2 regions of the Mesorhizobium sp. CCNWLY176 genome follow, and region 2 is predicted to be linked to the other one. Evidence: riboswitches for the same ligand, from Rfam matches in the RefSeq annotation. Region 2 holds a riboswitch; the other holds the start of a gene.

Region 1 (11,753 bases), on a different contig from region 2:
GAACGCTTTCTTTACGACCGAAAGATCGGCGGCATTGCCGCGACAATCATGCTTGCTCGGTCAAGTTGCAAATTAGCCAAAGCTACAAACCTCATCATGTGAACTTATCAGTGACCGAGCCGCGTGCCGGATTGCCTGTCGAAAACATGTATCTGGCCTGCTGCTGCCGAAACATCAAACTGTCGTCCCACGGCTGCGTCGTGCATGCCATCCACGACCGCCACGACATCTTGCCCGGCATAGTTGAAAATCACATGGGTCTGTGCCCCGGTCGGCTCGACGATACGGGTCGCACCGGAAAGCAGACCGCCTCCGGAAACGGGCATCAGGTGCTCCGGTCGAATGCCGATCGTCAACGCCTGCCCTTCCTTGAGCGCCGCAGAAGCTGTTTCAAGCAGCAGCAAATTGCCTCCCTCCAGCTTCGCGGCCAATCCTTTCGGCGTCGAAACGGCTGTCGCCTCAAGAAAATTCATGGCAGGTGAGCCGATGAAGCCCGCCACGAAAAGATTTGCCGGGTTGCGATAGAGATCGAGCGGGCTGCCTTGCTGTTCGATACGCCCGCCATTCAAAACGACGATACGGTCGGCGAGCGTCATAGCTTCGAGCTGGTCGTGGGTGACATAGAGCGAAGTCGTCGCCACTTTCTGGTGCAGCGACTTGATCTCGGCACGCATCTGGACGCGGAGCTTGGCATCGAGGTTCGACAAGGGTTCGTCGAACAGGAAGATCGCCGGGTTGCGCACGACGGCGCGGCCCATGGCGACACGCTGTCGCTGGCCGCCCGAAAGCTGCGCCGGGCGCCGATCGAGCAGCGCGGTCAGATCGAGCATACGCGCGGCCTCATCGACGCGGGTCTTGATTTCGGCCTTTGATTTGCCGGACAGCTTGAGATTAAAGGCCATGTTCTGCGCGACCGTCATATGCGGATACAGCGCGTAGCTCTGGAACACCATCGCAATGTTGCGCTCGCGCGGGTTGAGGTCGTTGACGACCTTGTCACCGATCAGGATGTCGCCCTCGGTTGCCATCTCAAGGCCGGCGATCATCCGCAGCAAGGTCGACTTGCCGCAGCCGGACGGTCCGACCAGGGCAACGAATTCGCCATCCTCGATCCTGAGATCGAGATTGTGGATGATGTCGACCGCGCCGAAGGACTTCTTCAGGCTGCGCAGTTCAATCGAGGCCATAGGCGGGTCTCCGTAGAAGGAAGGCCGGGCGGCAGCTTGCGCCGCCGCCCGGACAGATTATTTCTCGCCGCGCATCTTTGCCTGAAACGCCGGCAGGTGCTTCTTCTGCGCCTCGAGCATGCGCTCGCGATAAACGCCATAGATGACGTCGGTGTCGTGGAGCGTCACACCGGCAATGGTCGGCGAAGCGAAGGTCGGAAGCTCGATGCCGCGGTCGGCAAGGTTCTGCGCAGTGCGGGCGATCAGCTCATGCGTCATGATCATCGCCAGAACGGTCGAAGAACCCGACACAGGGCGGCTCCAGCCTTCGACCGGCACTATGGCATCCTCGATCGGAGAGCAGGTGTCGATGACGAGGTCGGCGGCGTCCGCCAGCCGCTTGCCCGAGGAGTGCGTAGCCGGCTTGTCGAGATTGTTCTTGCTGGTGATCGCCACCACGAAGATGCCGCGCTTCTTGGCATAGAGCGCGGTTTCGATACCCGACGCGTTGCGGCCGCTATGGCCGAAAATGATGATGCTGTCGCCTTCGTTGAGCGGCTGGTGATCGAGGAATTTCTCTGCGTAGTTTTCGGTGCGCTCGAGCCAGAGCAATTCCCGCACGCCGCCGGCGCCGAGCACATTGTGCCACATGACACGGGGGTCGGTCAGCGGGTTGAAGCCGACATAGGTGCCGTAGCGCGGAAAGGCTTCCTGGCAAGGCAGGACCGAATGACCCGAGCCGTAGAGATGGACCAGGCCACCGCCGGCAAGCGTGTCGGCAAAGCGGCCGGAGGCGGTTTCGAACGCTTCGGCATTGGCTTTCGAAGCCTGTTCGATCAGGGCAGCCAGACGGCCAATATAGAGGTCGGACACAATAATTCTCCTGTTGGTGATTGGTTAGGAACGCAGCGTCGAACGGATTTCGTATCGATCGCCGCGCATGACCGAGACGGTGAACTCGAACGGGCCGCGCTCGTCGGTGGTGATGCGTTCCACGACGAAAGCCGGGGTTCCGGCAGGCAGGTCCAGCAGTGCGGCATCCTCGGCGCCCACGGAAGCCACGCGATAGATTTCCCGCGCCTCCACCGGATTGATGCCGTAGCGCCTGCTGAGAGCCTCATAGAGCGAGCCTTCAGGCGGGCCTGGTTCGAGAAAATCGGGCACCCGCGCCACAGGCAGCTGCGCCGTCTGGATGCCGATCGGCGCGTCGTTGCCAAGGCGAAGGCGGCGGATGCGCACGACCGGTTCGCCTTCTTCGATTTCCAGGGCGGCGGCCGCCGCTGCATCCGCAGTGGTCAGGCCGAAGTCGAGCAGGCGTGAGCCGACGACCAGGCCGAGATTGCCCATCTCCTGCGTAAAGCTTGTCAGCTCACGCGTGCCGGCAACCAGCTTGGCGCTGCGCACGAAGGTGCCACGGCCATGTTCGCGACGCAGAAGGCCCTGCTCCTCGAGATTGCGCAAGGCATGGCGCAGCGTGATGCGGCTGACGCCGAACATGATGCAGAGGCGATCCTCGGCGGGAATCTGGCTGCCGGTCGGCCACTCGCCGCTTTTGACGATGGTGCGGATGGCCTCCTCGACCTGATACCAGAGCGGTTCCGGTCGACGGCGATCGGGTTGGGAATAGGTCGCCTGGCTCATCGTATCTGTCTCCAGTTTTGTCCGGCCGCGCCGGCAAGTGCTGCGCCGACTATTCCGGCGCGTGCGCCGAAGGTTCCGGCTCTGATTTCGATCGGACGCAAATGCGCCGGAAGCTGCCTGCGCATCGCGTCAAGAACGGGTTGGCCGAGCACATCGAGTGCCGCGGAAATGCCGCCGGCAATCAGGATCACTTCCGGATCGAGCAGCGCGACCGCACCGGCAAGCGCCGTGCTCAGGCTTTGAACCGGCTTTTGCAAGGCTGTAATCGCAGCCGAGTCACCTTCGCGCGCCGCAGTGATCAACTCAGTTCCATTTGCCTTGCCCAGGCGAATGGCGATGTCATCGAGCGCCCGGCCGGCTGCCATGCGTTCGAGCCAGCCGCTGCGATCGTCGCCGGGATCGTCCATGTCGGCGCAGGCCCAACCGAAGGAACAGGCCCCACCCCGCGCACCGGCGACGATCCGGCCATTGGCGAGAACCGCTGAGCCGATGCCCGTGCCAATCGCCAGCAGGATGGCGTCGGAGGTACCGCGTGCCGCACCCGCAGCGCTCTCGGCCAGCAGAGATATCTGGGCATCGTTGCCGAGCCCGATCTGCAGATCCGGGAACAGTGCCGCGATGTCGAGACCGTCCAGATAGGGTAGATTGGGAATCCAGCGACATTGCGTATTCTCGACCAGACCCGGCACGGCAAGGCCAATCGCCGTCACATCCCCCACCTCCGCCCGCAACGCCGCGAGGCGGCCGGTGAAGTCAGCGAGGCTGGCCGGTGCTTGCTCCCTTGTGAGATCGCGCAGCGATGTGGGATCGCCGCTGGAAACCGCTGCGCGCAGCTGCGTTCCGCCGAGATCGATGGCAAGCACCTGCGTCATCGACCAAGCCTCGCAGCGTGCGGTTTAAAGGTCTGAAACCCTGCCCTCATGAGCGGCCTGACTTTCCGATGATGCGATTTCCCATTTCTTTTGCGCCGGCCTTGTGCGTTTACATAGATCATGTTGTTATAACGTCATGAAGACTTGCAGGCAAGATGATTTCCGAATGCTGCCGCTCAAGGGCGAAGACCGCAGGTTAGCCAGATTTTCTGGTCGCAGATCACCGGATCTGTTCCCCACCGGCCAACCGAAACCACCGCGAACACCTCCCCTTGCAGATATGAATATGACGTTATAACCTCTTGTCAAAGAATGCTACCCGGGAACATAATCAGATCAGTTGGAGGACCTATTTCATGAGACTCGTCTGGACGATCAAATACGCGCTCGCTGCCGGCATCATGGCGCTGCCGACAGCGGCTTTTGCCGAAGCAGTCAAAATCTCCTACCTCACCCATTGGGCGCCCGAGACCGTTGCCCTTCTGGAAGAGGCAGCGACGGAATATGCCAAGACCAATCCTGATGTGGCGGTGACCGTCAGGGCGGTCCCGTTCGGCGATCTCCTGACCACGCTGCGCTCGCAAGGCGGCGGCGCGGACGGCGCGACCATTGCCGGCATCTACGATCTGTGGCTGCCCGAACTCGCGCGCGACAAACTGGTGACGCCTGCACCTGAAACGGTCGCAACCGAGGTGAAAGGCGCCTGGCCAGCGGGTGTCGTTTCGGCGGCAAGTGTCGGCGGCACGCTTTACGGCATCCCCAACGAGATCGACGTTTACGCACTCAACTACAACAAGGCGCTGTTTGCAGAAGCAGGCATTTCAGGCCCACCCAAGACCTGGGACGAATTCAAGGACGCCGCTGCCAAACTGACCAAGAAGGACGCCGGCCAGCAGGGCTTCGGCATGATCAACTCCTGGGCGGCAGGCGTCGTGCATCCGTTCTCCTCGCTTCTCGTCTCCAACGGTGGCGATCTCGTCACCGACGGTAAGCCGATGCTTGATAGCAAGGCTGCCGGTGAGACGTTCCAGCTTTACGAAGACCTGATCAAGGCCGGGTCCACCGATCCGGCAATGGCCACCGCCGACGCGAATACGACCGGGCCGTTCCTCGACAATTTCGTCTCCGGCAAGACCGGCATGATCATCATGGCCAACTGGTGGGAAAGTGCGCTGAAGACGGGCATGGGCAACAAGTTCTCCAACATCGCCACCGCGCCCATTCCGGTCGGCCCGAACGGCGACAAACCGCGCTCCATCTCCTATTCGTGGATGACGGTGGTCAATGCCGGTGCCGGCGAGGCCGAGCAGAAAGCGGCCTGGGATTTCCTTGCCTGGCTGAACGGCGCGAAATCGGGACCGAACGGCTCATCGGCAATGGCCAACATCCTGATGTCGATGGGTATCCTGCCCTCACGCACCTCCGACGTGGATGCGTTCAAGGACAAGCTCGGCTCCGAGTTCCTCTCCGGCTATGTCAGCGTGCTGGCAGACGCCAAGCCGTTCCCGGTGGTGCTTGGCGGCCAGGAGTTCAGCGAATCCCTGCAACAGACGATCGAGGCGCTGCAATACGGCCAGGTTTCAGCCAAGGATGCGCAGGCGAACGCACAGACCGACGCAGTCTCCATCCTGGAACGCGCCGCAAAATAACCGGTCGGCCCGGGCAAGCGGGAGCCGTCTACCGATGGCTCCCGCAGCATTTACGCAGCATTTACAAGGCAGCTTCATGACTACTTCCTATCGCGGCTCCGTGTGGGTGATGCTCACCCCGGCCGTTGCCCTTATCGGCGTATTCATCTTGCTGCCGATGGCGCTTACAATCTGGCTGTCTTTGCAGGACTGGTCGACACAGACCGGATTCCAGACCGCGCGCTTTGTCGGGCTCGACAATTTCCTTGAGATTTTCGGCCCGACCTCGATCGGCCGCGACTTCAAGGGCGCTTTCGTCAACACGGCAATCTACACGGCCTTGTCCGTTATACTGATCCTGCCGCTTTCCGTCGGGCTCGGACTGCTCGTCTACCAGCGCAATGTTGCAGGCGGCAATTTCCTGCGCGCCGTTCTGTTCTCGACCTATATGGTGCCGATGATCGCGGTAGCCCTCGTCTGGTCGAAGCTCTATTCGCCGAGCGAAGGCCCGTTCAACCAGATGCTTGGCTGGATTGGGCTTGGGGGCCAGCCATGGCTTTCCTCACCTGGAACGGCGTTGATATCCATTGTCTTCCTCAATGTCTGGCAGCAGGTCGGATATTTCACCGTGCTGGTCATCGCAGGCCTGACGCAGATCCCGCGTAGCCTCTATGAAGCCGCCTGGATCGACGGGGCCGAACCCCATCAGCAGTTTTATGCGATCACCCTACCGCTGCTACGCCGCACACTGCTGTTCAGCGCGGTGATTGCCGTCATCAATGCCGTGCAGGTTTTCGAGCCGGTAGCGCTGATCACCCAGGGCGGTCCGGTCGGCTCGACCAATGTGCTGACCTACCATATCCGCCGGGTCGGCATCGAGCGCGCGCAAGGCGGCTTGGGGTCTGCCATGGCGGTAACGTTGATGCTGTCGCTGATCATCGTGATCTTCGCCCTGTTCGCCTTTGCCAGACGGAAGGACGAAGAATGACTGCCACGACCAATCAGGCGCCGACGCGGGGGCTGATTTTCCGCAGGGTGCGGCCTACGGGCGGCGACGTGATTGTTGCGACGCTAATGCTGGTCGTGGTCGTCGCATCGGCCTTTCCGCTTGTCTGGATGGTGCTTTCAAGCTTCAAGACGACTGCCGAAACCATGCAGGTGCCACCCGTCTGGCTGCCGCGCTCCCCGAGCTTCGATGCCTATGACAAGGTTGCCGGTGTCATCAATGTCGGCCGCTCGATGTGGAATTCGCTCGTCATTGCTTCGGTGACGACCGCCGGCATCCTGCTGACCAGCCTGATGGCAGGCTATGCCTTCGCCAAATACCGTTTTCGGGGCAGCAACCTTCTCTTTGCACTGCTGATCGCCACGATGTTCCTGCCGCCCATCGTGACCCTCATTCCGCTCTATCGGATCGTCGGTTCGCTCGGGTTGAATGCGAGTCTAGGCGGCGTAATCCTGCCCAACCTTGCCAACGCTTTCGGCATCTTCCTGATGCGCCAGTTCATTGCCGGCGTTCCCGACGACCTGATCGATGCGGCACGGGTCGATGGCGCGTCAGAACTGCGCATTCTCTTCAGCATCGTCGCCCCAAGCGTGATCCCGGCAATCGCAGCACTGGCGCTGTTTGCCTTCGTCTATCACTGGAACAGCTATCTCTGGCCTTTGACCGTGCTTCAGGGCAACAGCGATCAGTATCCGATCGTCATCAGCCTGAGCCGGCTCCTGAGCTACAACCGTGGCGCCATGAACACCGGCCTCGTCATGGCCGGGGCGACGCTTGCTGTACTTCCGCCGCTTGTCCTGTTCGTCTTCCTGCAACGCTTCTTCGTCGACAGCATCGTCGGCTCCGGCGTAAAGGGCTGAAGGAAGGCTTACTGACGTGCGTCGATCAGGCTGCGTCGGCCGGCTTTTCCTTCTTCCGGTTCTTTTTTACCTCCAGAAGGATTTGACGCGCGGCCTCGGCCTCGCCTTTGCTTAGCCCGGCAAGAAGCCGATCGGCGAAAACAACCGGCTCATCCAGTTCGTTGTCCCAAACGGTCCACAGATCGGTTGGCTCCAGGACAAGTTCAAAGCGCTGTTTCATATTGGGCTCCAAGAGAGCGCCTCAAAGGCGAGGCACCCATGGAGCGTGCGTGATTCTGCTCAACGAAAAATTAGCAAAATCAATAAGATAAGATTAGAATTTTAATGATTGCTGATAAAGTTTATCAGTATTTGCTATCGTTATGGCGCTCAGCCGGCGGCTCGAAGCGCATTCCTTTTCGGAGGATTTACAGCAGCATTCCAGCCGCGAGAACTGCACCCAATATTGCGATCGCAATCAAAACCCATGCGGCGATCTGCAGGCGCCTATGTCGGCGCACCTTGGTGCCGGTCCAATCGTAAGGGGATTCGTAGTTCATCGTTCCGATCTTTCGATCAGCACCAGTCAACGAACATTGCCCGTCGACCGGTGCTGAAATGCGCACTCAATACACAGCGCTCGAAGAAAGATGCCGGACGTATGGTTAAGAACCTCTGAACAAAGCCGTCAGCCCGCGTGCAGTCCACCGAACTGCACAACGCAGAACAATTCAGCGGTTGACAACTCCCGGCAAATTCATCCACCCTTGAGCCTCACCAGGGGAGTCCCGACAAGGGGCTGAGATACTGCTGGCTCTCGCAGCGCAGTGACCCGTTGAACCTGATCCAGTTCATACTGGCGTAGGGACGGTGCGGAAGCTTCGCGGGTCGCAGACCCAAGCAGAATTATTCCGGGCAGATTCCCGGATTCGGCAGGCGAAGCCTCTCTATCCTCCTTTCGGCATAGGACTGGGTCTCCAATGCGACCAAGCAAAGGAGGTCCATATGAATGCCTTGACCCCAACCGTGACCGTCGGCGAACTGCCGGCGTCTCGCAAGATCCACAAACCCGGTGTTATCCATCCCGACCTGCGTGTTCCCCTGCGCGAAATTTCAGTGCATCCGAGCGCGGGCGAACCGCCAGTGACGGTCTATGACCCTTCCGGCCCCTACACCGACGCGAGTGTTACGACCAATATCGAGGGAGGCCTTACGCGCCTTCGCGAAGACTGGATCGTCGCGCGTGGCGATGTCGAGCGCTACGAAGGCCGCGTCATAAAACCGGGAGACAACGGCTTTGTTTCCGGAAATCGGCTGACGCCGGAATTTCCGGTGCGCAACCAGCCTTTGAAGGCAAAGGGCGGCCGTGCGGTCACCCAGCTTGCCTATGCCCGCGCCGGCATCATCACCCCTGAAATGGAGTTCGTCGCCATTCGCGAGAATCTCGGACGCGATAGGGCGTATGCGGCTCTGGAGCGCGACGGCGAAAGTTTCGGAGCGGCGATCCCCGACTATGTCACACCGGAATTCGTGCGCGACGAGGTTGCACGCGGTAGGGCGATCATCCCCTCCAACATCAATCATCCGGAAAGCGAGCCGATGATCATCGGCCGCAATTTCCTGGTCAAGATCAACGCCAATATCGGCAATTCTGCCGTTACCTCGTCCATGGCCGAGGAGGTCGAAAAGATGGTGTGGGCGATCCGCTGGGGTGCCGACACGGTGATGGACCTGTCCACCGGCCGCAACATCCACAACATCCGCGAATGGATTATCCGCAATTCACCCGTGCCGATCGGCACCGTTCCGCTCTATCAGGCGCTGGAGAAGGTGAGCGGCATCGCCGAAGACCTGACCTGGGAGGTCTACCGCGACACGCTGATCGAGCAGGCCGAGCAAGGGGTCGACTATTTCACCATCCATGCCGGCGTGCGGCTGCCCTACATTCCGCTGACCGTCAATCGCGTCACCGGCATCGTCAGCCGCGGCGGGTCGATCATGGCCAAATGGTGCCTTCACCACCACAGGGAAAGCTTCCTCTACGAGCATTTCGAGGAAATCTGCGACATCTGCCGCGCATATGACGTCGCCTTTTCACTCGGCGATGGCCTGCGCCCCGGCTCCATCGCCGACGCCAACGATGCCGCGCAATTCGCCGAACTGGAGACACTTGGCGAACTGACGCAGATCGCCTGGGCGAAGGATTGCCAGGTGATGATCGAGGGCCCCGGCCATGTGCCGATGCACAAGATCAAGGAGAACATGGACAAGCAGCTTGCCGTCTGCGGCGAGGCCCCCTTTTACACGCTTGGACCGCTCACCACCGACATCGCGCCCGGCTACGATCACATCACCTCCGGCATCGGTGCAGCCATGATCGGCTGGTTCGGCACGGCGATGCTCTGCTATGTCACGCCGAAGGAACATCTTGGCCTGCCCGATCGCGACGACGTCAAGACAGGCGTCATCACCTACAAGATCGCAGCCCACGCCGCCGATCTCGCCAAGGGGCATCCAGCGGCAAAGATCCGCGACGATGCTTTGTCGCGGGCGCGTTTCGAGTTCCGCTGGGAGGACCAGTTCAATCTCTCGCTCGATCCCGAGACGGCGCGGTCCTTCCACGACCAGACGCTGCCCAAGGAGGCGCACAAGGTCGCGCATTTCTGCTCTATGTGCGGGCCGAAATTCTGTTCGATGCGCATCTCGCATGACATCCGCGCTGAAGCGCAGAAGGAAGGCATGGCGGCGATGGCAGCGAAATATCGCCAGGGCGGCGACCTCTATATGCCTGTCGATGAAGCCGAAAAACCTACCGTCGAAGCGGCGCCGGTGCCATGAAAGCGCTGGTCAAGGGGGCCGGCGTTGCCGGCCTCACTGCCGCCTACGAGTTTGCGATGCGGGGGGCGATCGTTACCGTCGTCGACCCGCGCTGCGACATGACGCGCACCGCATCGTGGTTCGCCGGCGGCATGTTGGCACCCGACTGTGAGCGCGAGAGCGCGGAGCAGATCGTCCAGGATCTCGGCCTCGATGCCGCCGACTGGTGGGAAACAGTTTTGCCGGGCCATGTCACCCGTGCCGGCACGCTGGTTGTGGCTGCGGGCCGCGATACCAGCGAATTGGCCCGCTTCGCCTCCCGCTCGAACGGCTTCCAGACTTTGGGCGACGAAGAGATCAGCACGCTGGAGCCCGATCTTGGCGGTCGTTATCGCCTGGCGCTGCATTTTGTCCGTGAAGCACATCTCGACCCGCGCGCGGCACTCACAGAGCTTCGCGACAGGCTGGAGCGAAAAGGCGTGTCGTTCGTCGAAAGCGAACCTGGGTGGACGAAGCGTTTCGACGTCACCATCGACTGCACAGGCGTGGCAAGGGCAAAGGCCGATCCGCAACTTCGTGGCGTGCGCGGTGAAATGCTCATCCTTCACACGCCGGATGTTTCGCTGTCGCGTCCCATCCGGCTGCTGCATCCGCGCTTTCCCGTCTATGTCGTCCCGCGTGACGATCACCGCTTCATGGTCGGCGCGACAATGATCGAAAGCGATGCCACCGGGCCGATCACGGCGCGCTCGATGATGGAACTGTTGAACGCCGCCTACACCGTCCATCCCGCTTTTGCGGAAGCCGAGATCGTTGAGAGCGGGGTCGGCATCCGCCCGGCCTTTCCCGACAATCTGCCGCGCGTGACGCGCAACGGTGACGTCATCCACATCAACGGGCTTTATCGCCATGGCTTCCTGCTGGCACCGGCCATGGCGCGGCAAGCCGCCGACCTGGCCTTTAGCCAAAACACGACAACGGAGCGCAACCATGAAGCTTGTCATTAATGGCGAGGTGCAGGAGGTGGCGGCCGACACTCTGGCAGCGCTGATGGCTGAACTCGACTACGCGGGGAACTGGCTGGCGACGGCCCGTAACGGCGAAGTCGTTCCGGTAGCGGAACGACAACTTTGCCGGCTGGCGGATGGCGACCGCATCGAAATCCTTTCGCCTATGAAAGGAGGCTAAGCGATGCTTTCCCTTTACGGAACCGAAATGTCCTCACGGCTCCTGCTTGGCACGGCACAGTACCCTTCGCCCACGATATTGGGTGACGCCATCAAAGCCTCGCGAGCGGAAATCGTCACCGTCTCGTTGCGGCGCGAGGCGGCAGGCGGCAGGACAGGCGAAAAATTCTGGTCGCTGATCCAGTCGCTCGGCGTTCGCGTGCTTCCCAATACCGCAGGCTGCCATTCGGTCAAGGAGGCGGTCACCACGGCAAAAATGGCGCGTGAGGTCTTTTCAACCAACTGGATCAAGCTCGAGGTGATCGGCAACCACGACACGCTGCAGCCGGACGTTTTTGGCCTGGTCGAAGCCGCGCGTATCCTTGCCGCTGATGGCTTCCAAGTATTTCCCTACACCACGGACGATCTCGTAGTAGCAGAGCGCCTACTTGAAGCAGGCTGCAAAATCCTGATGCCATGGTGCGCGCCTATCGGCTCGGCGCGCGGGCCACAAAATGTCGAGGCCTTGCGCAGCCTGCGGGGTCATTTTCCCGATACGCCGCTCATCGTCGACGCCGGCATCGGCCGGCCATCTCACGCAGCAACCGTCATGGAGCT
Region 2 (11,753 bases):
CATCGCTCGCCACCATGGTCGCGACACCCTCCGCACCCTTGTGGCCACGAAAGCGCTGGCGCATGGTCTGGAGCTCGCCCAGCCGGCGCATGTTGCGCTTGCGCCGCGCCGTCACGCCATAGCGCAGCCAGTGCTCCTCGCGCACGATCTGGCGGCCAAGCTTATGCTGTTCGCGCTCTTCTTCCTCGAGGATGGTGTCGCGCCATTCCTCGAAATGCGCGAACCCCTTGTCCAGCTTGCGCGTCTGGCCGCGATCGAGCCAGACCGTGGCGCGCGATACGCGCTCGAGAAAGCGCCGGTCGTGCGAAATGACGACCAGCGCCGAGGACGAGCGGTTGAGCTCGTCTTCCAGCCATTCGATCACCTGCAGGTCGAGATGGTTGGTCGGCTCGTCGAGCAGCAGGATGTCGGGCTCCGGCGCCATCACGCGGGCCAGAGCCGCACGCCGCGCTTCGCCGCCGGAAAGATCGTCGGGGCGCTCCTCGCCGGTCAGGCCGAGATGCTCCATCAGGTAGGTGGCGCGGTAGGGATCATCAGCCGGCCCAAGACCGGCCTCGACATAGGCGCGGACAGTCGCAAAACCTTCCATGTCGGGCATCTGCGGCAGATAGCGGATGGTCGCGGAAGGCTGGCGGAACACCTCGCCGTCCTGCGGCTCGATCAGGCCGGCAGCGATCTTGAGCAGCGTCGACTTGCCTGAGCCGTTGCGGCCGACCAGCGCGATACGCTCGCCCGCCGAGGCCGACAGGGCGGCACCGTCGAGCAGCGGCGTGCCGCCAAAGGTCAGCCGGATACCGTCGAGATTGAGAAGCGGTGGCGCCATGTCTTTTCAGTGTTCCGGAAGAGGATAAGGATGGGCGAGCAGCAGCGCGCGGCCACGTTCGAGCGTGATGCGCAGGCTGCCGCGCACCTCGTTGGAGAGCGTCAGCGAGGAGCCGAAGGCGACCTCGACATTGTCGAGCGGCCACTTCGCGCCCTGTTCGGTGAGGCCCGAAAGCTCGGAAAAGCCGAGCACCGAAAACAGCGTGCCGTCGGCATAGTCGAAATCGGTCGTGCCCGGCAGTAGCGGGTGACCTTCCTGCGCGCCGCTGGTCAGCATCGTCTGCGTGCCTTGCTCGGCCAACCTCAGAGCCAGCGCCAGGTGCAGGAAGGCATGGTCGGCCCGCGGGCCGCCGAAGGCGCCAGCCAGCACCAGCGAAGTCGCGCCACGCTTGAGCGCTGCCGCGATCGCCAGCTCGCCGTCGGTATTATCCTTTTCCGCCGGAAAGGTCTCGCGCGGGATCGCGGCGTAGCTTTCGGGCAGGTTTTCGGGCACCGAGTCGAAATCACCGACCCATAGCTCCGGCGTCACGCCAAGCATCGCCGCATGGCCGATGCCGGCATCGGCCGCGATGATGCGGCTGCCTTCGAGTTGCGCGTCGATGCGGGGCGTCCGGACGAGTTCGCCGCCAAGCAGGATAAAAAATCGGCTCATGGTGGCTCGCCTCTATCACGCCGCGCGGCCATACGGGAAGCCGCCAATGCGCCGCGCAGCCCGAAACTACCGCTTGCGCGCCTCTTCGCTTGGTCCTATGTCTGATCCCGCTCTAACGGGGTGCCGGACACGATTTTTCGTGAGCCGGCTGAGAGGCAAAGGGGAAACCCGGCCAACCCGCTGAACCTGATCCGGTTTGTACCGGCGGAGGGATTAGATGCTTCGGACGCCCGGCGCTTCAAATTCCCTTTCAACGCATATGAAGGAGGCGCCGATGCGCACGCTGCTATTCTCGCTTGTTTCCACTCTTGCCGTGGCTGCCGCCCTGCCGGCGCTCGCCGCTGAAAAACTTACCGTCTACACCTATGAGAGCTTCACCGCCGAATGGGGCCCGGGCCCGCAGGTGGAAAAGGCCTTCGAGGCTGAGTGCGGCTGCGATGTCGAGTTCGTCTCGGTGGCCGACGGGGTGGCGCTGCTCAACCGCGTCAAGCTGGAAGGCGCTTCGACCAAGGCCGACGTCGTGCTCGGCCTCGACACCAACCTCACCGCCGAGGCCAAGGCCACTGGGCTGTTTTCGCCATCCGGCATCGATCTCGCCAGCATCAAGGTGCCGGGCGGCTGGACGGACGACACCTTCGTGCCCTTCGACTACGGCTATTTCGCCGTCGTCTACGACACCGAGAAACTCAAGAACCCGCCGAAAAGCCTGAAGGAACTGGTCGAGGGCGACCCGTCCGAAAAAATCGCCATACAGGACCCACGCACCTCGACGCCGGGCCTCGGCCTGCTGCTCTGGGTCAAGGCGGTCTATGGCGACAAGGCGCCGGAAGCCTGGGCCAAGCTGAAGAACCGCGTGCTGACGGTGACGCCGGGCTGGAGCGAGGCCTACGGCCTGTTCACCAAGGGCGAAGCGCCGATGGTGCTGTCCTACACCACCTCGCCGGCCTACCACATGATCGCCGAAAGCAGCGAAAAGTATCAGGCGGCCGCCTTCGAGGAGGGCCACTATCTGCAGGTCGAGGTCGCCGGCATCACCACCACCGGCGCGAAGAACCCGCTGGCCAAGAAATTCATGGAATTCATGACGGGTCCCGGCTTCCAGGACGCCATTCCCGAAACCAACTGGATGTTCCCCGCCGGCAAGACCGACAAGCCGCTCAACCCCGCCTTCGACAAGCTCGTAAAGCCGGCCAAGTCCTTGCAGATCAGCGCCGAAGACGTGGCAGCCAACCGCAAGGCCTGGGTGGACGAGTGGTTGGGGGTTATGAGCAAGTAATACTCAAAGAATGATCGGAAGATGAGCGCTCTACGTTGCCCCCCTCTGGCCTGCCGGCCATCTCCCCCACAAGTGGGGAGATCAGCTGGCCGCTTGGCTTTCGCCAATCGTCAGCGTAGCAGAAAAAGCGGAACATCGAAGCTGCTGATCTCCCCACCTGTGGGGGAGATGGCCGGCAGGCCAGAGGGGGGCAACGTAGAACACAAATCTCGACAAGCATCTCCTGTTGCCAGATCAACGGCGCGCTCGGCGTAAACACAGGATGCACCCCGCCCACCCCGCAGACTCGCGCATCACCGCCGGCATCATCGCCCTCGCCGCGATAGCCATCCTCATCGGCGGGGCATTCCTCGGCCTGATCCTCGAAGGCGCGCGCGATACGTCCGGCGCCGTCGCCGCCTTCGATTCCTACCTCTTCCGCGTCGCCCGCTTTACGCTGTGGCAGGCGCTTCTTTCGACCGCGCTCTCCATCATCCCCGCGATCTTCGTCGCGCGCGCCCTCTCCCGGCATCCAACATTTCCCGGTCGCAACCTGATCCTGCGCCTGTTCGCCGTGCCGCTGGCGTTGCCGGCCATCGTCGTGGCGCTTGGCGTTCTCGCTCTCTATGGCCGCGCCGGCTATTTCTCCGGCCTGTTCTCGACCATCGGCGGCGGCGATTGGCCCGGCATCTACGGCCTGTCGGGCATTCTGGTCGCGCATGTCTTCTTCAACCTGCCGCTGGCGACGCGTCTCTTTCTGGAAGCCCTGAACACGGTGCCGGCAGACCAGTGGCGGCTGGCAAGCCAGCTCGGCATGGGCGCAAGGCCGGCTTTCCGCCTGATCGAATGGCCGGCCTTGCGGGCCAGCCTGCCGGGGATCGCGGGTCTGGTGTTCATGCTGTGCATCACATCCTTCACCATCGTGCTGACGCTGGGCGGCGGCCCGCGCGCCACCACGCTGGAAGTCGCGATCTACCAGTCGCTGCGCTTCGACTTCGATCCCGCCCGCGCGGTAGCGCTGACGCTCTTGCAGATCGCGCTCACCATGGCCGTCGTCTTCGCGCTGATGCGGCTTGGCGCAAACACCACCGGCGACGCCAATTTGTCGGTGACGCAGCGCCGCTATATCTCTGCCGGTTGCGGCGAAACCGCCCTCAACGCGATCCTTCTCATCGCAGCACTCGCCTTCGTCGCCGGGCCGATGCTGGCGACCGTGCTTGCCGGACTCGATGCCGATCTTTTCCGCCTCGCTGGCGAAAGCACGGTGCGGCAGGCGACGATCACCAGCCTCGTGCTGGCAACGCTTTCCGCCTGCCTGTCGGCGATGCTGGCGCTGTCGCTGATCATGGCGCGACGCGCGCTGGCGCTGCGGCGCGGGGCCGGCGAAAAGACCTTCCTGGAGCGCATGACCGACACCGGCGCCGGCTTCGTGCTGGTGGTGCCGCCCATCGTCATCGGCGCTGGTTGGTTCGTGCTGCTGCGCCACACCGGCGATGTCTTCACTGTTGCGCCGATCATGGTCGTCACCGTCAATGCGGTGATGGCGATGCCCTTCGCCATACGCGCCATACGCCCGGCCTATGACGCCGCCAGCGAGCGGCACGAGCGCCTCTGCGCCCAGCTTGGCATCAGCGGGTGGAATCGCCTGAAACTGGTCGACTGGCCCGTTTTGCGCCGGCCGCTCTCCACCGCCTTTGCCTTCGCCACGGCGCTGTCGCTTGGCGATCTCGGCGTCATCGCGCTGTTCGGCAGCGATTCCGTGCAGACGCTGCCCTATCTTCTGCTCGCCCGCATGGGCAGCTATCGTACCGCCGACGCCGCCGGGCTCGCCCTGATGCTCGGCCTTCTCTGCCTCGTGCTGATGCTCGTCGCCGACCGGCTCGGAAAGGATGCTTCGCAATGACCGACAGGACAGGCGCCGGCATCAGGCTGGACAAGGTCGCCTTCAGCTATGGCGAGACAGGCGTCGATTTCGACCTTGCGATCGAGCCGGCCGCGATCACCACGGTGATGGGGCCAAGCGGCGCCGGCAAATCGACCTTGCTCAATTTGATAGCCGGCTTCGAATTGCCACGCTCGGGCCGCGTGCTGATCGGGGGCATCGACGTGACCGCTACGCCGCCGTCAGACCGGCCGGTCTCCATGGTATTCCAGGAGAACAATCTCTTCGCCCATCTGACGGTCGAGCAGAATGTCGGCCTCGGCCGTTCGCCGGCCCTGCGCCTCACGGAAACTGACCGTGCCGCCATAGCCGAAGCGCTTGACCGCACTGGCCTTGGCGACAAGCCAAAACGCCTGCCGCGCGAGCTTTCCGGCGGCGAACGCCAGCGCGTCGCGCTGGCCCGCGTGCTGGTGCGTGACCGTCCGGTGCTGCTTCTCGACGAGCCTTTTGCTTCCCTTGGGCCCGCCTTGCGCGAAGACATGGTCGATCTGGTTAAGGCGCTTCAGGCCGAACGCGGCATGACTGTGGTTTTCGTGACACATCAACCCGAGGATGCTCGCAGAATCGGCGGAAACATGGTGTTTCTCGACCGAGGAACGGTGGCAGCAACGGGTGAAACCGTTACATTCTTCACCAAAGATGGACCTGCGGCGTTCCGGGACTATATTGGTTTTGATGCTGGCGCGTAGCGATTCGACTGAATCGCCCGGAAGCGGACATAATTTGCGGCCAGAGCAGTTTCAGGGGCTTATCCGCATTCTTGTTTTGCCAGGAAGAGTATGGCTAGGTCCGCGTAACACTGGGCTGCCGTTGATGGCAGTCATTGCCCGACGAAAGGAAGCCGTTCTGTCGACCTGCCGGATCACAGCCAGAGAGATGCTCTCGCCGGTGCGCCCTGCAGCGCGCTTCGGCTTTGCCGTGGCTTTTCTGGCGCTGTTGGCCGGCTGCCAGGCGCTGACCGGCGACAACATCACGGAATCTGCTTTCCGCCCGTCCGACAACCCGGTCACCGTCGACAGCGTTTCGCGCAACAACCGGCTGGCCGAGCTCGCCAAGAGCCAGCATCCGCGCATTCTGGCGACCTATGGCGGCGAATATTCCGATCCGAAGCTCGAGCGCATGGTCGCCAAGGTCGTCGGCAGCCTGACCACGGTTTCGGCCAACCCGACCCAGACCTATCGCATCACCATCCTCAATTCGCCCAACGTCAACGCCTTCGCGCTGCCCGGCGGCTATCTCTATGTGACGCGCGGGCTTCTGGCGCTCGCCAACGATTCCTCCGAGCTTGCCGCCGTCATCGCCCATGAAATGGGCCATGTGACCGCCAATCACGGACTTCAGCGCCAGCAGAAGGAAGCCGAGGAGGTTCTGGCCAACAAGGTCGTCACCGACGTTCTCGGCGAAAGCCAGACAGCCAAGGTGGCGCTGATCCGCGGCAAGCTCCGGCTCGCCCAGTTCTCGCGCAACCAGGAGCTGGAAGCTGACGCCATCGGCATCAAGGCGATTGGACAGGCCGGCTTCGATCCCTATGCCGCCGGCCGCTTCCTGCAATCCATGGCCGCCTACAGCGATTTTCGCTCGATCAGCGGCGCGACCGATCCAAGCCTCGACTTCCTGGCCAGCCATCCCAACACGCCGCAGCGCATCGAACTGGCGCAGCGCCATGCCCGCCTGATCGGCCCTCCCGGCACCGGGGTCAAGGATCGCGATTCCTTCCTTGCCGGCATCGACGGACTTTTGTTCGGCGACACGCCGGAAGAAGGCTATGTGCGCGGCAACACGTTCATGCATCCGCGTCTTGGCGTGTCGTTCTCGGTCCCCGCAGGCTTTGCCATCGACAATACGGCAGCAGCCGTCACCGCGACCGGCCCCGGCGACATGGCAATCCGCTTCGACGGCGTGACCATCGAGCCGAAAATGTCGCTGACCGACTATCTGCGCAGCGGCTGGGTTGCCGGACTGGTGGATTCAAGCGTGCGCACCGAGACCATCAACGGCAATGAGGCGGCAGTCGCCCAGGCGCGGGCCGACGGCTGGCAATTCGACGTCACCGTCATCCGCGCCAACGGCCAGGTCTATCGCCTGCTGACGGCAGCACCGCTGGCCGGCAATTCGCTCGACGCCGTGGCGCGATCGGTCGGTGGCAGTTTCCATGTCCTGAGCGAGGCGGAAAAGGCAGCGCTCAAGCCACTGCGCATCCGCGTCGTTACCGTCAAGCCCGGGCAGACAATGGGCACGCTGGCTGCCGGCATGATCGGCGTCGACCGCAAGCTCGACCTGTTCAGGGTGCTCAACGGCCTTGCGCCCGGCGCCACCGTGTCGGCCGGCGACAAGGTGAAGATCGTTTCGGATCGGTGAATGAAGCCGCCGCTTCCTTCTCCCCTTGTGGGAGAAGGTGGATTGGCGCGCAGCGCCAAGACGGATGAGGGGTGCTGGAAGAAACTCCAGCGTCTGCACTCCGTCCAACACCCCTCATCCGCCTTCACTGCGTTCAGGCACCTTCTCCCACAAGGGGAGAAGGAGGAGCGTCGCCTCAAGCGCTCAGAAACGCCGGGCTTTCCTTGACGAGCGCAACCCTCAGCTTCTGCAGCGCGCGGCTTTCGATCTGCCGCACGCGCTCCTTGGAGATGCCAAGCGTTTCGCCGAGCGATTCCAGCGTTGCGCCCTCGTCCTGAAGCCGGCGCTCCTCGATGATGCGCAGCTCGCGCTCGTTCAACACATGGAGCGCATTCTTCAGCCAGCCAGAGCGCCGTTCATCGTCGATCGCCTCCCCGACGACTTCATCTGGTAGGGGATCGTCGGAGACGAGGAAATCCATGCGGTCGGCCGAGCCGCCGCCATCATCGACCAGGGGAGCGTTGAGCGAGGTATCCGGACCGGAAAGCCGCGAATCCATCATCGCGACATCGGATTCCGAAACGCCAAGTGCGGTGGAAATCTCCTTGTAGAGCGCCTCTCCCGAAAGCATTCCCGGGCCTTGCGCCAGCTTGGCGCGCAGCCGGCGCAGGTTGAAGAACAGCGCCTTCTGCGTCGAACTGGTGCCGCCGCGCACGATCGACCAGTTGCGCAGGATGTAGTCCTGCATCGAGGCCCGTATCCACCAGGTCGCATAGGTCGAGAAACGCACGTCACGGTCCGGCTCGAACCGCGCTGCGGCTTCGAGAAGGCCGACATGGCCCTCCTGGATCAGATCGCCGATGGGAAGGCCGAAATAGCGGAATTTCGTCGCCATCGAGATGACGAGGCGCATATGGGCGGTGGTGATGCGGTGCATCGCCGCCTGGTCGCGGTGGTCGCGCCACCGCAGCGCAAGTTCGTGCTCTTCGCCACGCTCGAGATAGGGCGCCTTCATGGCCGCCCGGATCATGGTTCGCCTTGCTTTGTCTTCAATCATCCGGGCACTCCCAAACTCCGGCGCAATTGCTCTATACTCGAGGCTTCCGACCCGGGGGTGGACATTAGACGGGGATGGTCGGGGAGGGTTGAAGTCGCCGCACATCGCCCTACAGGCCTTGAAACGTCTCGCGCGAAGGATTGTTCCATGATCTCCGTCGACCGCACCGATCTTGCTTTCCAGCTTTTCGACGCCCTGCCGACCGCCAGCCTGGCGGCGCTGCCGCGCTTTGCCGATTACGACCGGACCGCCATGGAGGAAGTGCTGGACACCGCCGAGCGCATCGCCATGGACCACTTCCTGCCGCATGCGGCAGCACTCGATCTCGACGAACCGCGCTTCGAAAACGGTAAGGTGGCGATGGACCCGCGCGTGGGGCAGGCTTTGGCAGCCTATCGCGAGGCCGGCTTCTTCGGCGCGGGCTTCGATCTGGAATGGGGCGGCGCGCAGATGCCGGAAACCCTGCGCAGCGCCGCAAGCTTCATCTTCTCGATGGCCAATGTCAGCACCGCCGCCTATCCGTTCCTGACGGTCGGGGCAGCGCACCTCATCGCGGCCTTCGGCTCGGACGACCAGAAGGAACGCTTCCTGAAACCGATGATCGAGGGGCGCTTCTTCGGCACCATGTGCCTGTCGGAGCCGCAGGCGGGTTCTTCCCTCTCCGACATCACCACCAAGGCAGAACCGGACAAGGACAGCTATCTCCTGCATGGCCAGAAGATGTGGATTTCCGGCGGCGACCAGGAAATCTCGGAAAACATCATCCATCTGGTTCTGGCGCGGCTTCCCGACAGCCCTCCCGGCGTGAAGGGCATATCGCTGTTCATCGTGCCGAAATACCTGCTCAGGAAGGACGGCAAGCGGGGCAAAAGGAACGGCGTCGAGCTTGCCGGGCTGAACCACAAGATGGGCTATCGCGGCACGACGAATGCAGCGCTCAATCTCGGCGAAAAGACGCCCTGCCGCGGCTATCTGGTCGGCGAGGCCAATCGCGGCCTGACCTACATGTTCCACATGATGAACGAAGCCCGCATCGGTGTCGGCCTCGGGGCAGCAGCCCTTGGCGCCGCCGGCTACCGCGCTTCGCTGGTCTACGCCAGGGACCGCCCGCAGGGCCGCCATCCCGGCCACAAGGACGCGTCGAGCGCCCAGGTGCCGATCATCGAGCACGCCGATGTCAGGCGCCTGCTGCTCGCCCAGAAGGCCGCTGTGGAGGGCGCGCTGGCGCTGCTGCTCTACACAGCCTTTCTGGTCGATGCGACGAAGGCGGCACCGAATGCCGAAACCCGCCACGAAACCGAATTGCTGCTCGATCTGCTGACGCCGATTGCCAAATCATGGCCGTCGGAATTCTGCCTCGAGGCCAACAAGCATGCGATACAGGTGCTCGGCGGCTACGGCTATACGCGCGATTATCCGGTCGAGCGCCTCTACCGCGACAACCGGCTGAATGCCATCCACGAAGGCACGCATGGCATTCAGGGCCTCGACCTGCTCGGCCGCAAGGTGATGCAGGACAACGGCGCCGGCATCAAGACGCTGGCCACCCGGATCATGGCCGACGTGACGCAGGCGCACGCCTTCGAAAACCTCGCCGCCCACGCCGAGGATCTTGCCGCTCATCTCGGCGAGGCGGTCGCCACGACCGGCAAACTTGCCGGCAGGGCCGCCAGCGCCCCCGAAAGCGGCCTTGCCAACGCGACGCTCTATCTCGACATGATGGGCCATGTCGTGGTCGCGTGGATGTGGCTGCGCCAGGCGCTCACCGCCTCGCGCAAGCTGAGGACCGACGGGGCCAACACGGACTTCCTCGAAGGCAAGCTTGCCGCCTGCCGCTACTTCTTCGCCTACGAACTGCCCAAGGCCCGCACCCAGCGCGCGCTGCTCGACAGTCTGGATGACACGACGCTGACGATGAAGCCGGAGTGGTTTTGAAGCAGATTCAGGTCAGCTGGATCTCGCCATCCACGACGTGATTGAGGTCCGTGCCTTCGGCGGTCAGCGTCATGCGCAGCTTGAGCTTGCCGCCTGCCTTGCCGTTGCGCGCTACCGCTTCGATCTCGCGCTGCGAGGTGATGCCGACTTCCTTCAGAAATTTGCGGATCGACATGTTGAGGGCGTCTTCGTCCATTGCCGGCACTCCTATAGCGGATTGGACGGGATTCTATACCGTTATGAGGCAAGGGCAATAACGATCGATCCTCAGTGCCTCCGGATGGCGGCAACAAAAAACCCGGCGTCTCCGCCGGGTTTTTCAAATGTCGAAAGCCTGAAAGCCGGTGCTTACGCAGCTTCTTCCTGCTCGGCTTCTTCGTTGTCGGCCTCGGCCTTGGCGCCGCGCTTGGGGCCCTTGGCAAGGTTGATCTCGATCATGCGAACCGCTTCGGTTTCCGAAAGGCGGTTCACGGCTGCGATTTCACGGGCCATGCGGTCCAGCGCTGCTTCATAGAGCTGGCGCTCGGAATAGGACTGCTCGGGCTGGTTCTCGGCGCGGAAAAGGTCGCGAACGACTTCCGAGATCGAGATCAGGTCGCCGGAATTGATCTTCGCATCATATTCCTGCGCGCGGCGCGACCACATGGTGCGCTTCACGCGAGCACGGCCCTGCAGCACTTTCAGCGCACGGTCGACATAGTCGGTTTCCGAAAGCTTGCGCATGCCGATGGAGGTCGCCTTGGCGACCGGCACCTTCAGGCGCATCTTGTCCTTCTGGAAATCGATGACGAAAAGCTCCAGCTTGTGGCCCGCGACTTCCTGCTCGTCGATGGACATGATCTGGCCGACGCCATGTGCCGGGTACACAATGTATTCGCCGGTCTTGAAGCCGTGGCGGCCAGTTGAGGAAGGCTTCTTCTGCGGGGTTGTGGTTGCCATTACGCCCTGAACTCCTTTTGCGGTCCCGGCTAGAGCGCCGGCGGACCTGATGGGACGGCCAACTGGCCGAACTGGGAATGCCACACACAGGCTAACGCCCTCCGGTAAAGCAGGGCCTGGCAAATCGCATCAAAAGCGTTTGCCTGGCCCAAGATGCCTTGGTCCGGAGTTCGTGTTCACCTTTCAGTGATTAGGGCGTTGCGCCATAAATCGACAGCGTGTCAGCGGCATGTTGCAGCAGTGGTACCACAAAAAGTTGAAAGAATCAAGGTTTTGCTGCATGCGCGAAGACCCGACCGCCGGAGATGTCCGCCGGAAGGCTTAAAAAGCGCCCGCCCTATGCCCTTTTTGGACTAGCCTTCAATCGCCTTCGCCAGGCTCCGCCGAAAAATACTTCTCGAACTTGCCCTCGACGCCGTCGAATTCCTTGGCGTCGGCCGGCGCATCCTTCTTGGCCGTGATGTTGGGCCATTTGGATGCGTATTCATCGTTGATCTGAAGCCATTTGTCCAAGCCCGGCTCGGTGTCCGGCTTGATGGCGTCGGCCGGGCATTCCGGTTCGCAGACGCCGCAGTCGATGCACTCATCCGGGTGAATGACGAGCATGTTGTCGCCTTCATAGAAGCAGTCGACCGGACAGACCTCGATACAGTCCATGTATTTGCATTTGATGCAATTGTCGGTCACGACATAGGTCATGCTGCTACTGCTCCGGGACGGCCCCTTCGAACTTAAGATGGGGTGAGGTAGCGCCTTTGCCAATGTCTTGCAAGGGTGGCTTTTGCGCGCAATTGCCTCACGCCGGAATGCATTT

The links. Region 2 has a riboswitch for thiamine pyrophosphate ahead of thiB (thiamine ABC transporter substrate binding subunit). Riboswitches for the same ligand answer to the same signal wherever they lie in the genome.
Region 1: it holds a riboswitch for thiamine pyrophosphate, as region 2 does, so the genes downstream of both, thiC (phosphomethylpyrimidine synthase ThiC) here and thiB (thiamine ABC transporter substrate binding subunit) in region 2, are expected to answer to the same signal.

What each region holds. Positions count from the first base shown of each region.
Region 1 covers NZ_JBBBDZ010000004.1:277,722-289,474, forward strand. Annotated here, with positions in the region: gene WBQ96_RS08980 (ABC transporter ATP-binding protein) at 108-1,187, opposite strand; gene WBQ96_RS08985 (sugar isomerase domain-containing protein) at 1,245-2,039, opposite strand; gene WBQ96_RS08990 (GntR family transcriptional regulator) at 2,064-2,807, opposite strand; gene WBQ96_RS08995 (ROK family protein) at 2,804-3,679, opposite strand; gene WBQ96_RS09000 (extracellular solute-binding protein) at 4,036-5,328, shown strand; gene WBQ96_RS09005 (carbohydrate ABC transporter permease) at 5,405-6,295, shown strand; gene WBQ96_RS09010 (carbohydrate ABC transporter permease) at 6,292-7,173, shown strand; gene WBQ96_RS09015 (hypothetical protein) at 7,199-7,393, opposite strand; TPP riboswitch at 7,922-8,038, shown strand; gene thiC (phosphomethylpyrimidine synthase ThiC) at 8,158-9,990, shown strand; gene thiO (glycine oxidase ThiO) at 9,987-10,976, shown strand; gene thiS (sulfur carrier protein ThiS) at 10,960-11,157, shown strand; gene WBQ96_RS09035 (thiazole synthase) at 11,161-11,753, shown strand, end outside.
Region 2 covers NZ_JBBBDZ010000005.1:175,724-187,476, reverse strand. Annotated here, with positions in the region: gene WBQ96_RS10600 (ABC-F family ATP-binding cassette domain-containing protein) at 1-823, opposite strand, end outside; gene WBQ96_RS10595 (thiamine diphosphokinase) at 830-1,474, opposite strand; TPP riboswitch at 1,581-1,704, shown strand; gene thiB (thiamine ABC transporter substrate binding subunit) at 1,749-2,750, shown strand; gene thiP (thiamine/thiamine pyrophosphate ABC transporter permease) at 3,013-4,632, shown strand; gene thiQ (thiamine ABC transporter ATP-binding protein) at 4,629-5,360, shown strand; gene WBQ96_RS10575 (M48 family metalloprotease) at 5,548-7,029, shown strand; gene WBQ96_RS10570 (RNA polymerase factor sigma-32) at 7,205-8,065, opposite strand; gene WBQ96_RS10565 (acyl-CoA dehydrogenase) at 8,213-10,000, shown strand; gene WBQ96_RS10560 (DUF6494 family protein) at 10,008-10,196, opposite strand; gene WBQ96_RS10555 (CarD family transcriptional regulator) at 10,349-10,939, opposite strand; gene fdxA (ferredoxin FdxA) at 11,300-11,638, opposite strand.